DNA from 2 places in the Shewanella oncorhynchi genome. Region 1 is predicted to be linked to the other one. Evidence: predicted binding sites of a transcription regulator. Region 1 holds the regulator's gene; the other holds the start of a gene.
The links. Region 1 encodes ArgR, which controls arginine synthesis, uptake and breakdown. Its sites were predicted from a motif close to ANTGAATANNTATTCANT; they were not measured.
Positions count from the first base shown of each region.

Region 2: the regulator ArgR is predicted to act here: its motif matches at 2,166-2,183, upstream of argA (amino-acid N-acetyltransferase).

Region 1 is NZ_CP132914.1:4,182,671-4,190,093, forward strand. It holds gene RA178_RS18570 (UPF0149 family protein) at 1-368, opposite strand, end outside; gene RA178_RS18575 (cell division protein ZapA) at 604-906, shown strand; RNA gene ssrS (6S RNA) at 1,024-1,204, shown strand; gene RA178_RS18585 (5-formyltetrahydrofolate cyclo-ligase) at 1,214-1,912, shown strand; gene folM (dihydromonapterin reductase) at 1,971-2,717, opposite strand; gene RA178_RS18595 (thiol-disulfide oxidoreductase DCC family protein) at 2,984-3,382, shown strand; gene mdh (malate dehydrogenase) at 3,478-4,413, opposite strand; gene argR (transcriptional regulator ArgR) at 4,708-5,178, shown strand; gene RA178_RS18610 (NAD(P)-dependent oxidoreductase) at 5,326-5,958, opposite strand; gene RA178_RS18615 (LysR family transcriptional regulator) at 6,065-6,967, shown strand; gene RA178_RS18620 (Dyp-type peroxidase) at 7,041-7,423, opposite strand, start outside.
Region 2 is NZ_CP132914.1:429,219-436,641, reverse strand. It holds gene rarD (EamA family transporter RarD) at 1-79, shown strand, start outside; gene RA178_RS02075 (PH domain-containing protein) at 129-647, opposite strand; gene argA (amino-acid N-acetyltransferase) at 767-2,086, opposite strand; gene rpmG (50S ribosomal protein L33) at 2,409-2,582, opposite strand; gene rpmB (50S ribosomal protein L28) at 2,589-2,825, opposite strand; gene radC (RadC family protein) at 2,947-3,624, opposite strand; gene coaBC (bifunctional phosphopantothenoylcysteine decarboxylase/phosphopantothenate--cysteine ligase CoaBC) at 3,747-4,967, shown strand; gene dut (dUTP diphosphatase) at 4,964-5,422, shown strand; gene slmA (nucleoid occlusion factor SlmA) at 5,457-6,050, shown strand; gene RA178_RS02035 (alpha/beta hydrolase family protein) at 6,186-7,423, shown strand, end outside.

The sequences.
Region 1 (7,423 bases):
AGTTTCGGCTGAATAATCGCCATGCCAGTCAAAAAACTCTGGGTCCACAGAGACAAGGCTTCAACACGTTGGCTGAGCGGCTCTTCTTCTTCGGGCAACAGCGGCATGAAACCAAATTCAAAATCCACTAAACGCGTCACTGAATCGTTAAACAAATCACACACTAATTGGTGCAACTGCGCAGGCAAAGGTTGACCATCGTTCATCAGGTCGAATAAAGGCTTGATCCAAGTGTCGCCAGTTTGCTCTACACCACCGCAGATTAAACCGACTAAAGCACCGTGAACTTCTACCGGATGCTGGCCGATTTCAGCCGCATCTAAGGCGAGTTTTAAGCTGTCGATACGTAACGAAGGAGGGGTTGCCATATCAGATCCCAATAAGATTTTTCCAGCAGCAATGCTAGCAGAGATAAAGACTTGAACCAATACTGAATCCCAATAATGGCGAAATCGGCCACGCTCTGATAAAAAACTATCCAACTGCTCACACAAACAGCAAACAAAACCGTCAAAGACCAATCCATTTGCGGCTTACCTTGCACTTTTAAGATCAGCCCTATATAGTCCGCCCTAAGAGGCTAACGAAAGGATCACCCGCGACATGAGTAACAGTGCTGTTGAAATTACCCTACTTGGGCGCACCTACTCTATCGCTTGCCCGAAAGGTCAAGAGGATGCCTTACGTACGGTAGCGTTGGGAGTTGAACAACAACTCAGCGCGTTAAAAACCCGAACCAATAGCTTAAGCCGTGAAGAAATTGCGATTATGGCGGCGCTGAATATTGGACACGAGTTGTTCCAAGAAAAGCAAAAAAATAAGCACTATATGCAACAGATGGACGACAGGATCAGCTTGCTGCAGTCGACCCTCGAAAGTGCCTTAGTTGAGCGTTCAACTAAATAGATTTAAACTGTGCACCTTAGTGATTTAACACTCATTGAGTTAAACCAACTGACGCACAGTGAATGGCTAAACTGGCTTATTTAAATAAACCAATGCTTTAGCGATTCAATACCGTTTTGCTCCCTGGGATGCATGCCAACTGGTAATGTCCCTGTGCCGATAATTTTTATCTCAGGGTGAATGCTTTACTGACATTGTGCATGCTCGGCTTGTACCGAGAAGCCTTAGGAGGTAATCATTTACCCGCCTTGAACCTACGGTTCAAGGGCTACACCGGTAGCGGCATTCTGGGGAGCATCTTAATTCTATGTCTACATCTTCCAAACTTTCTCATTTGAATGCCCAAAGCGACACGGCGCACCTTTCCGTAGAAATCGCTGATGCCGTAGATGTCGCAAACTATGCGGCAAATATCGCACTCCATACAAAAGAAAGGCGCAATCTGTTACGCAAAGCCATTCGCACCGCCCGTAAATCTCTCTCCGAAATAGAACAAACCCAAGCAAGTTTAAACGCCTGCCAGCGAATGCTCGATGCATTGCAGGCCAACAAAGCGCAACATGTGGCATTATATCTCACCCATGATGGCGAACTCGCCACGCCACCGCTGATCGCTGCGCTGTGGCAAATGGGCATAAACACCTATCTGCCTAGGTTACATCCCTTCAATGCAGGACAATTATTATTCCTGCATTACACCGCAGACACCCCCATGCAACCCAATCAATTCGGCATCTTAGAACCTAAATTAGATGTGCGCGCCATTATCCCAGTGACAGAGTTAGATGTTGTTATCACGCCCTTAGTGGCTTTTGATTTAATGGGAAATCGTATGGGCATGGGCGGCGGCTATTACGATAGGACGCTGGCAAACTGGCAGCTTAAAGGTAAACCTTTGCCTATGGGTTACGCCCACGACTGTCAGCAAGTGACGAGTTTACCCTGCGAGTATTGGGATGTGCCTTTGCCATTTATCATCACCCCAAGTCGGGTACTGACATTTTGAAAAAGAAGGATCTAGAAGCTAGATTCTACAGCCATGCAGTGGCGTTCTAGAGCCATCTCTACCTTAAATGCCGGCCGCCGTCGACATTATGGCAACGACCGGTGACGTAGTGGCTATTCAGCAGATATTCCACTAAGTCGATAATCTCCTCATTCCCCGCCTCTTTCGGCAACAGCGCTTTGGCTAAGGTTTTTTGCTGATAGGCTGCGTCATCACCCGCATTAAATAGGATCATCGCTGGCGCAATCGAATTCACTTTGACCTCGGGCGCAAATTTGGCGGCAAAGGATAGCGTCATATTGTGCAGCGCGGCTTTACTGGCAGCATAGGCGATATGCTTCTGACTGCCCTTCTCTGCCACATAGTCAGTAATATGAATCACATCACTGCCGCCGATTTCATCGCCAGCACCCGCACGTAGCTGCGCCTCTAAGGCCAAGTTCAACTGATAGGGTACGCTCACATGCACTTGCATCATGCGCTGCAGCACTTGGCTCGGCGCAAAAGTGGTACTCTTTAAAGACTCATTCTTTGTAAGCACAGGATCAGGCAGCCAGTCAGAGGCATTGTGAATAATGGCGCGAATTTGCGGCAATTTAGCTAACTCAGCAATTAAGGATCGCACTTGAGTATCGTCATAAAAATCACAGGGATACAGAGTCGCGCCTAAGGCGTTCAGCTCATCTATGCTAGCGTAATGGCTGCGATAGGTACCAATCACCTGCTGACCTTTGGCGAGAAAATGTTTGGCTAAGGCGTAACCTATGCGTTTACCCACGCCTGTGATTATGATGGGAGATGTCATACCTATCCTTTTGAGTCGTTATTTGTCAGGCTTTACCTTGTTCACTGAAAAATCAGCAATCAAGTTAAACTGATGAATAACCAAGATGTTACTGTACTCATTTGAATTTAACCTAACAAAAAGCCAAATGAGATGCTGATCCGTTCTACAATCGCTTCGATCTAAAACCCTTTCTTCTGCGTATAGGGTAGAAGAAAACCAAGCTTAAGTACTCAAGCCAAGAGCTTAGACCAAGTATTGTGATCAAGTCATCAGAGGTAATACCGATGGAACTGCGGATTTTTTACGATGGGAATTGTCCATTATGTAGCGCCGAAATGCGCCAACTGAAAGCGCGCGATCCGAAGAACTTGATTGCGCTTGAGGATTTAAATGCGCCAGACTTTAGTGAGCGCTTCAGCCATATCAATAAAGACTACGCCAATACGATTCTACATGGCGAAACCGCAACGGGCGAAGTGTTACTCGGGTTAGATGTCACTTGTAAAGCGTGGGCACTGACAGGGACGCGCGCCTGGATCCAACTGTTACGCCTGCCCATGATTAAAACTGTGGCCGATTGGTGCTATCTCAGATTCGCAAAACACAGATATCGCATCTCTTATTTACTGACGGGCAAAGCCCGCTGCGATGATAACTGCCAAATTCCCACTAAGCGCCGCTGAATGAGCTTTAGAAAGAGTAAAACGCAGGCATAAAAAAACGGAGCTCAATGGCTCCGTTTTTAATTCGTCATAATCTAAAAAGATTATCCGAAAGATTATTTAACGAAATCAACGCCTAGTTTGATATCGCCTTTCAGCGTATCTAACATAGAATCACGAGCGTTAGCTTCGAATGCACTCACTTCACCGTAAGGCAGTACTTTTTCAATACCGTTTTTGCCTAACAGCACAGGTTGTGCGAAGAATTCAGCATGCTCGCTGCCGCCGTCAACATAGGCGCATTCAACGATGTTAGCTTCGCCTTGCAGACCACGAACCAGAGACAGACCGAAACGGCAAGCCGCTTGACCCATAGACAGAGTCGCGCTTCCGCCACCGGCTTTAGCTTCAACCACTTCTGTACCCGCGTTTTGGATGCGAGTCGTCAGACTTGCCACTTCTTCGTCAGTGAAAGTCGCGCCTTCAACTTGAGACAGTAATGGCAGAATGGTCACGCCGCTGTGGCCGCCGATCACATTGACTTTAACGTCAGCAACGTTCAGGCCTTTTAATTCGGCGATGAAAGTTTCAGAACGGATCACGTCTAGAGTCGTGATACCGAACAGACGGTTTTTATCGTAAACACCCGCTTTTTTCATCACTTCTGCAGCGATAGCTACGGTCGTGTTGACTGGGTTAGTGATAATGCCAACCAAAGCCGTAGGGCAAGTTGCCGCTACTTTTTCGATCAGGTTGCGAACGATACCGGCATTGATATTGAACAGATCTGAACGATCCATACCAGGCTTACGCGCAACACCAGCAGAAATTAGAACAACGTCAGCACCCACTAGGGCAGGCGTTGGATCTTCACCAGCAAAACCTTTGATTTCAACAGCAGTTGGAATGTGGCTCAAGTCAACCGCAACACCCGGAGTTACCGGTGCGATATCATATAGAGACAATTGTGAACCCGCAGGCAATTGAGTTTTTAACAGTAGGGCAAGAGCCTGGCCGATACCACCAGCAGCACCAAGTACAGCAACTTTCATAGTTATCTCCGTTATTTCTCGGATATGTGTGACATGGATCTAATTTGCGTTGGCGCCACATTACTGGAATGTCACAACAATTTCAATTATCCCTTAGTCGTGGGACAAAAGAATTCCGGAATAACGTAAAAGCAATGTAGAACAATTACTCAAATTGGGATTTTTACGCCCCCTACAAACGCTTAACCACTGGGGCTTAGTGAATTTTTATTCAACCAATCTGGTTATTTGTTGACAATTTTTCTAAAAATATTCAAAATGGGCCTGTTTTTTTGAATAACGAATAATAATATTATGCAAACGACCAAGAATCAGGATGACCTTGTTAGAATTTTTAAGTCGATTTTAAAAGAAGAGCGCTTTGGCTCTCAGAGTGAAATCGTCACCGCCTTGCAAGCTGAAGGCTTTGGTAATATTAACCAATCAAAAGTATCGCGCATGCTCAGCAAGTTCGGCGCAGTGCGGACTCGCAACGCTAAGCAAGAGATGGTGTATTGCTTACCAGCCGAATTAGGCGTACCCACCGCGGGTAGCCCACTGAAGAATTTGGTACTCGACGTCGATCACAACCAAGCGATGATCGTCGTGCGAACTAGCCCAGGTGCCGCGCAGCTGATTGCCCGCTTGTTGGATTCTATTGGTAAACCAGAAGGCATTTTGGGTACGATTGCCGGTGACGACACTATCTTCATTTGCCCATCGAGCATCCAAGATATCGCCGATACCTTAGAAACCATCAAATCTTTATTCAATTATGCAGAATAAAAAAACAGGTCAGTGAGCTGACCTGTTCTATATTATCAATACATTTTGAAGTGCAATACCGCGCTGGTTATTTGGCCATTGTCCCGATTACGTTACACATTCAAGCACAATATCTAACTCACAATATCTAACTCAACTATAACGATATCAGTAAGCCACACTGATGCGCTGGTTTGGGTGAGCGCCCTTTTCGGCTTCATCTACCATGGCTTTTGCGTAATCGGTTACAGAGATACGGCTTTGACCATTAGCATCGGTAAAGAAGCTATCGCCACCAAGACGGTACGGGCCTTCACTCTCACCGGGATAAATCTCAGCCGCTGGGCTCACAAACGTCCAATTGATTGCCGTTTGCGCCGCACGCAATACCTTCAAGGCTTCACCCTGAGCTAACGCCTCATCTTTATATGCTGCAGGGAAATCTGGGCTAGAGACCAGCGTCACACCCGGCGCCACTTCTAAACTCCCAGCACCACCGACCCACAATAAACGTGACACGTTAGCGTTAGGCAGCACATCCAGTAAATGCTGAACCGTACTCGCCACTAGACCATGATTTTGTTGGGCGCGGCCACCAACGGCGGCAATCACGACATCTACGCCAGCAAAGGTATCGGCGACCAATGGCTGCTCTAAATCCACGGCACGTACTGCCACGTCAGCCACGGATAACTTACTTGGATCACGCACTAACGCTGTCACTTGGTGTCCACGACTCTGTGCTTCTTTTAAAATTGCACCACCAATCCAACCCGTTGCACCTAAAATTGCGATTTTCATTTCATTGTCCCACTCAGATGATTTACATTGGATCCAGTTTACTTGCAGTTTTTCACCTAATAAACATCAATAATTGAGCATGATTGTTTCAATATAGGATACTAATGTGGATAAAATTGCCGCAATACGCAGTTTCGTCGAAGTCGCAAACTGTGGCAGCTTTACCAAAGCTGCCGAACATTTAGACCTCAGCCGCCTGCAGGTTTCCCGTCATATTCAAGAAGTGGAGCAGTGGTTGAGTTTACGCTTATTACACCGCACCACGCGCAGCGCCAGCTTGACTTTGCAGGGTGAGGAAGCGCTACAATTTTGCCAGCGGATCTTAAGTGAAGTTGCTGCCATGGAGAGTCGTGCCCACAGCCATAACAGTGAACTGGTAGGCAGTATTCGTATCGCTACGCCTATTGGCCTAGGGCAGCACAGTCTGTTTGATGTCGTCGATCGCTTTATTAAAATGCATCCTAAGGTCAACATTCAACTGGTGATGTCGGACAGTTTTGCGCAATTGGTAGATGAAAGAGTCGACGTGGCGCTACGTTATACCGAGCAACCCGATGAGAATCTCATAGCTCGGCGTTTGATGACCATAGATGCGGTACTTTGCGCGGCGCCGAGCTATCTTGATAGCGCAACGCCACTCCTCGAACCCATTGATCTGTTGGCCCACAACTGCCTCATACACTCAGCGCAACAAAACTGGCCTTTTCTAAAAGAACTGCAAGCCGAGCACGTCAAAGTTACAGGGAATCTTAGGGCTAACGATATGGGAGTGTTGGTCAGTGCGGCGCTACGTGGACATGGCATAGTGCGTTTACCCTGTGACTTAGCTAACCAATACCTTGCCAGTGGTCAACTCAAAGAAGTCCTACCCGAATTTACGACACCAGGCCAAACCTTGTGGGCGGTATATTTGTCCCGCAGTTATCAGCAAAATCTAGTGCGCGCCTTTATCGATTTCACCGCCCTGCAATGGCAGCTCGATATCAAAAAATGGGTTCCCGCGCATTAGCATAAAAAAACGCACTTAGGCGTTAGCTTAAGTGCGTCTCGATTGATACTAATTCGGCTTGATTATAGAAAGCTTATTCGTCGAACTGCAGCATAAAATCCAGTGCGGGGGCAAAGAAAGATGAACCTGTCATCGCCTTAGTAAAATGCATCAAGTGATCATGATTGCCTTCGCCATCACCAAACATCATGCTATGCAGCATCTTTTCAAAATGTTCTGGCGTGCGGCAGTTAGAGATAAACATTAATCCCTGCTCCTTCAGCGAACCATAGGGCATACTCTGACGCAGGATCTCCATTGACTTACCAGCGGCATCTTTAAGATTAACGCGCTTAATATGGCTGGTCAGTGGCTTATCTTCAGATTCATACTCGATATTATCTTGCTTAGTACGACCGATTATATCCTCTTGTTTTTTAACTGGTAACCTATGCCACTTACTCAAGTTATGGGCAT
Region 2 (7,423 bases), 1.3 Mb from region 1:
AGGCGTGACCTTCGGATTTATCTGGAGCGCGCTGCTCGTCTTTACCTTAGATATGGCCTATAAACGCAAAACGGCGTGAGCATTATCACGCCGATAAACACAGTGGCAGAAGTGATGACATATGATGATTACTTCTGTAACTGTGCTAAAAACTCACTCCCTTGCGGTACTGTCAGTAATAAACTGTAGCCTTTAGTCGTTGGCACTAACACTAACTGCGATTTATCTGTTATCGCCAAAAATGCCCTGCCTTTCCCCTGCAACTTAAACCAGCCTAATTGAAACCCTGGCATGCCTATACCGTTGGTTTTAAAGCTCGGCGTTAAATCTACCTCTTGTTGCAAATCGACTATGCGTGCCTCGGCGGGCAATAAATCCGCGCGGGATAACTGCACTTTATAGAAGGGAACATCCACTGTGAGCTCTGTATCGGTTAACACTAATTCGGCGCTATTCGATTGATAGAAGACCCAAGAAAATCCGCCCATCATCACCAGTAATATACCTAAACTCGCCGACTTCGCTATCTTAGGCATATTTTTTAACCATAACATCAGCAAGATACCCGCTAAACCGAGCAATAAGACGATAAAACTGAAGATAGAGGTTTGGGTTAAAGGGGCGAGTTCAAAAAATTGAGGACTCATTGGCAGTATCTCCCGTACAGTGAAGTCTTAATCTGCCAACAAAGACATATTATGTCAATAAAAATGCCAGCGCTAATATGAGTACTAGGCTGGCATTGATTGGATTGATTTAGAACGGCTTAAAGATCGAGCGCGAGAATTTTTGAGCGGCGTTGATAGTTATACAACTGCTTCTTCTTCTGTGGCAGTGCTTCAACATCTTCAATCACAAAACCATGCTCGAGGAACCAGTGAATGCTCCGAGTTGTCAATGCAAACAAGCGTGAATAACCACGGTTTCTAGCCTGATTGATAATGTTCTTCAGCAGTAAGCTCCCTCTGTCGGCATCGCGATAATCGGGATGCACCACTAAACAAGCAAACTCACCCGCATTGTCCTCTTCAAAAGGATAGAGCGCAGCGCAACCAATCACTAAACCGTCGCGCTCAATCAACATGAACTGTTCGATTTCAATCTCAAGCTGCTCACGACTACGACGCACCAGAATGCCTTGTTCCTCCAATGGACGGATAAGGTTCAACACACCGCCAATATCGGCGATCGACGCACAGCGTAAACGCTCAGCACTCTCAGTGACGATTTGTGTACCAATCCCTTCGCGGGAAAACAGCTCTTGTAGTAAAGCACCATCTTCAAGGTAGCTAACTAAATGACAACGTGGCACACCATTGCGGCAAGCATCGATACTGGCTTTGAGAAACGCCATAGTGCCAACACAAGCAGAACCTTGCTCGGCCAGCTTGTTCATGATGTTTTGCGCATCATTTGGCATCAACTCGGCAATTACATCGCCATTACGATCGAGAATACCGTTCTGTGAGCTAAAGCCGATCATCTTGTCTGCTTTAAGCTTAATTGCCACTTGAGTCGCGATTTCCTCAGCGGTGAGATTAAAACTTTCACCAGTAACCGAAGCCGCAATCGGCCCCATCAATACGATACAGTGATTATCTAACTGACGTTTTAAGCCTTGCACATCAATACGACGCACTTTGCCACTCAGACAAAAGTCCACACCATTATCCACACCCAGTGGTTGAGCAATCACAAAGTTGCCGCTCACTAAGTTAATTTGCGCACCTTGCATCGGCGTATTACTTAAACTCATGGATAAACGCGCTGTGATATCAAATTGCAGTGCACCCGCAACTTGCTTAATCACTTTGAGCGAATCTTCATCCGTGATACGCACACCGTCGTGGTAGGCAGGCGCAATACCGTTGGCGGCTAATGCAGCATCAATCTGCGGCCTAGCGCCATATACCAACACCACTTTGATCCCTAAACTGTGCAGCAGGGCGACATCATTTAAGATGGCGCGGAATTGATTTTGAGCCAAAGCTTCACCACCCAGCATGACCACAAAAGTTTTACCTCTGTGAGCATTAACATAGGGGGCAGAATGACGAAATCCATCAACCAGTTCAGTGGTACGCACGCGTTATTTACACCTCATTTTTGAGCTGGCAGCGTCACTATGACACACCAGGAATGAATCGCTAACTTTCGCGTATGGTATTGCATTTTAATTCACATATAAAGAATTTATTCTCACTAAAGTGCAGATTTGATGATTTAAAGTGCTTAGAACAGCACTATTTTATATTTTCAGCAAGTGTTCACACTTTTTTAACTTCACAGGGGATGATTCAGCGGCATCAGTTTGCGAGGCAATTATCTCAACTTGATGACTAGCCACTAAAAAAATGCAAAAAAAAGCCCCTTAAATAAGGGGCTTTTCTCGAAACACTAACCAAGGATTACTTGATTTTGGCTTCTTTGTAGATAACGTGCTGACGAATAACTGGATCAAATTTTTTGATTTCCATTTTTTCAGGCATGTTACGCTTGTTTTTTTCAGTTGTGTAGAAGTGACCAGTCTTAGCTGTAGAAACTAATTTGATCTTCTCACGATTACCTTTAGCTTTAGCCATGATCTATTATACCTTCTCGCCACGGGCACGAAGTTCAGCAACAACAACTTCGATACCTTTTTTGTCGATCAGACGGATACCTTTAGTAGATACACGTAACTGTACGAAACGCTTTTCTTCTTCTAACCAAAAACGGTGGTTTTGTAGGTTAGGTAAAAAACGACGACGGGTCGCGTTTTTTGCATGCGAACGGTTGTTACCAACCATCGGCTTCTTGCCAGTAACTTGGCATACTCTTGACATGTCAATCTTCTCCAAAAACAATTTTAACGCTCGAGCATTAATGTGCCTCGTATGGCCGTCGCCCGAGGCACAAAGAGGGCGCATTTTATACACGATCACAGAGTGAAGATCAAGTGTTAGATTAATTAATCCAGCCTCGTTCTGCAAAAGAAACTATCTCTCGATCACCTACAACCATATGGTCCAACAAGGATACGTCTATGGTTGCTAACGCATTTTTTAATCGCTCAGTTATTCGTCGGTCAGCCTGACTGGGCTCGGCAATACCAGACGGATGATTATGACAAACTATAACTGCTGCGGCCTTTTTCTCCAGCACTAAGCTCACCACTTCACGTGGATACACTGAGGCTGAGTCTATTGTGCCGCGGAATAATTCGACAAATTGAATCACTCTATGCTGGCTATCCAGCAGTAAAACTGCGAACACTTCATAGGAGCGATCGGCCAATTGTCGCATTAAATAGTCCCGAGTTAAATCGGGATTTGTCAAAACCTGACCTCTTTGCAGATTTTCCTGCGCTACACGCCGCGCTAATTCGGCCGCAGCTTGAAGCTGGGCGTATTTTACAGGTCCTACGCCCGGAAGTCGACACACCTGATTTCTTGGGGCACAGAGCAGGTTTCTGAGGCCGCCAAACTCGCAAATAAGCGACCTAGCAAGGTCAACCGCGTTTAATCCAGCTAAACCGTTACGCAGCAATACTGCCAGTAATTCAGCATCCGAGAGATGCGCAGCTCCTTTTTGTAACAGTTTATCTCTGGGACCTTCACCCTCAGGCCAATCTTTAATCCCCATGTGACCTCCCTGTCATCTCACATATTTTCACTTTACTGAGTATGGACGAGATTTTTTGAACTGGGATAGTCACTAAAATTCACCACTTTGTGATATTGTTGCCGGCATTATTTCTATCTCGGATGATGTCTGTGAGTCTGACAAATAAAAACGTCCTGCTGGGCATTGGCGGCGGTATTGCGGCCTATAAAAGTGCTGATTTAGTACGTCGCTTGAAAGAACGTGGTTTTGATGTGCGCGTGGTGATGAGCCAAAGTGCGATGGAATTTATCACGCCTCTGACGCTGCAAGCGTTGTCTGGACATCCAGTGGCATCTAGCCTGCTCGACCCCGCAGCAGAAGCAGCCATGGGCCATATAGAACTTGCTCGTTGGGCAGATCTCGTCATCATAGCCCCTGCAACCGCAAACCTATTGGCGCGGATTAATGCAGGCATGGCCGATGAGCTAATCACCACCACGTGTCTTGCCACTGAGGCGCCAATTGCCCTGTGTCCAGCAATGAATCAGCAGATGTACCGTAATCTGGCTACGCAAGCGAATTTAACTAGCCTAGCATCACGTGGTTTTACCCTTTGGGGACCCGCCAGTGGCAGTCAGGCCTGTGGTGAAGTGGGTCCTGGACGCATGCTCGAACCGCTAGAAATTGCCGAGCTAGCCAGTGATTTTTTTGCAACAAAAGAAGTCTCTGCGCAGCCTCTTGCTGGCCAGTCGGTGCTGATTACCGCCGGACCAACCCGTGAAGCAATTGATCCCGTCAGATACATTTCAAATCACAGTTCTGGAAAAATGGGCTTTGCACTAGCCAAAGCCGCGGCAGATATGGGGGCAACAGTCACCTTAGTCTCAGGCCCCGTAAATCTCAACACCCCAGAAGGCGTAACACGCATTGATGTTGAATCGGCGCAAAATATGCTCGATGCTGTTATGGATAACGTTGATAAAAAAGATATTTTTATTGGCTGCGCCGCCGTTGCAGACTACCGCATTAGCGATATTGCTACCTGTAAGATCAAAAAATCGACCGAAGAAATGCAACTTGCGCTGGTGAGGAATCCTGATATCTTAGCCACGGTTGCGAGCTTACCTAACCGTCCTTTTGTGGTGGGATTTGCCGCCGAAACCCATGATGTAGAAGCCTATGCGCGCGATAAGCTCAAACGTAAAAACTTGAACATGATCGCCGCAAACGACGTTTCTATTGCTGGCCTAGGCTTTAATGCCGATGCTAATGCCCTGCGTGTTTTCTGGCCGCACGGCAGTCAAGATTTGCCTGCTACTGACAAACTCACGTTGGCACGGCAATTACTTTCGTTGATAGTGAAAGAAAAAACAAATACATGAAAACACCGATTGAATTAAAAATTCTCGACTCCCGTATCGGCTCAGAATTTCCCTTGCCCGCTTACGCCACCGCAGGCAGTGCAGGCATGGATCTTCGCGCCATGATAGACACGGCTTTAACCATTACACCGGGTGAAACTGTGCTCATTCCCACGGGGATTGCCATTCATGTGGCCGACCCAGGACTTGCAGCGGTGATTTTACCGCGCTCAGGCCTGGGCCATAAACACGGTATCGTACTGGGGAATCTAGTCGGACTCATAGATTCAGATTACCAAGGCCCCTTAATGGTATCTTGTTGGAATCGTGGTGACAGTCCATTCACCTTAGAAATGGGCGATCGTCTCGCGCAACTGGTGTTTGTTCCTGTGGTACAAGCACAATTCAAACTCGTTGATGAGTTCGACAGCTCAGACCGTGGTGAAGGCGGATTTGGCCATTCAGGCACTAAATAATCCCCTAAGTCGTTATTGAGCCAAGGATACTGCAATGGCTGTAAGCCCAAAAATTAATCGTCGTGAACACATTCTGCAATGTCTAGCGCAGATGCTAGAAACCAACCCAGGACAAAGGATCACCACAGCGAAACTGGCCTCAGAAGTCGGTGTATCGGAAGCCGCCCTGTATCGCCACTTCCCGAGTAAAGCGCGGATGTTCGAAGGCTTAATCGAATTTATCGAAGAGTCGTTATTGTCGCGCATCAATTTAATCATGGATGACGAAAAAGACACCATGAAGCGCTGCCAGTTGGTACTGCAACTGCTGCTGATCTTTGCAGAACGTAACCCAGGAATTTCCCGCGTTCTCAACGGTGATGCTCTACTCGGTGAAAATGAACGCCTGCGAAGCCGTATTGGTAACTTATTTGCCAAAATTGAAACCCAGTTAAAGCAAATTTTACGGGAAAAAACCCTGCGAGAAGGTAAAGGCTTCAACTTAGACGAAGCCATATTAGCCAATTTACTGTTAGCCTTTGCCGAAGGCCGCATCGCCCAATTTGTACGAAGTGAATTCAAACTCAAACCGACGACACACTTCGATGAACAGTGGCGTTTTATCCAGCACCAACTTTTACAAAGCTAATGATTTTTCAACATAAAGGACGGTAACTATCGTCCTTTATGTTCGGTATTCCTTCCTTGTTTCGCTCCATCTTTTGTTTTATCCTCAAAAAACATTTTAAAAACAAAAAACACAATGATTTTACAAGGATGTCAGATGAAACTCTTCCGATTAGCCATGTTGGCGACACTTTGCTTACCAATACTTCCAATATCTACCTTTGCAGCCAATAGCTCCAACGCGAATGCGTTATCGCAAGCACAGTTATTCAGCAAAGGTGATGAGTACTCGGATGTAAAAATATCGCCTACTGGTAAATACTTAAGCGCTATCACAAGTGTCGAAGGTAAAAACGTTCTCTTAGTCTTAGATGCCCAAACCAAAAAACTCCTCAATGCGATACGTTTTCCCGATAATGCTCAAGTCGGCGACTATGAATGGGCCAACAGTGAGCGACTGGTACTGGCAAAAGAATACCTAAAAGGCTGGCAAGACACACCTATCTACTACGGTGAATTGATGGCGGTAAATGCCGATGGTTCACGAAAAGCGTATTTATTCGGCTTCGAGAGTGGTGAGCAACAAACAGGTTCAAATATCAAGAAAAACACCCCTATGCGGGCGAGCGCTTTTATCCTCGATCCTCTGCCAGATGATGAACGCTACATGTTAGTCAATGCTATTCCATGGAATGATAGGATCAATCTTGACTTTGAACTATCACAAGATGTCTATCGCGTAGACTTGTTCAATGGCACACGTAAACGCATCACAGGCTCACCTATCGGCAGAGCCCGTTTTATGACAGATCATGATGGAGAGGTTCGCTTCGTTGCCGGTGAGGACAGTAAAAACATCACTAAAGTCTTCTACCGCAAAGATGGTGACTGGATAAATACTGACAAACTCAACCTAGGTCTTGCTGATTTTAAACCACTCTCCTTTGCCGATGATAAAAATACGATTTATGCCGCCGGTCGCTCCCAAGGTGAAACCTTAGGGGTTTACAAAATTAATCTCGAAACGGGCGATAAAACTGAAATCATTCAGGATGAAAACGTTGACCCTAGCAACTTTTGGATTAACGGCACCAATAAACAACTTTACGCCGTCGAGTTTGAAAATGGTTACCCAAGTTATGCCTTTGTCGATAATGAGGATTCGCACGCTAAATTACTAAAAGATCTGCTTGGTGCTCTCCCAGGTCACCAAGTACGAATTGTTAGCGAAACCCGAGATGCAGCAAAACTCGTCGTACTTGCGTTTAACGATCGAAACCCTGGCGATTACTACATATTTGATACGAAAACACTAAAACTTGAATATCTAGCCGCCGCTAAAAAATGGCTCGACCCAGAGCAAATGGCTGATGTTAAACCCATCAGTTTCACCAG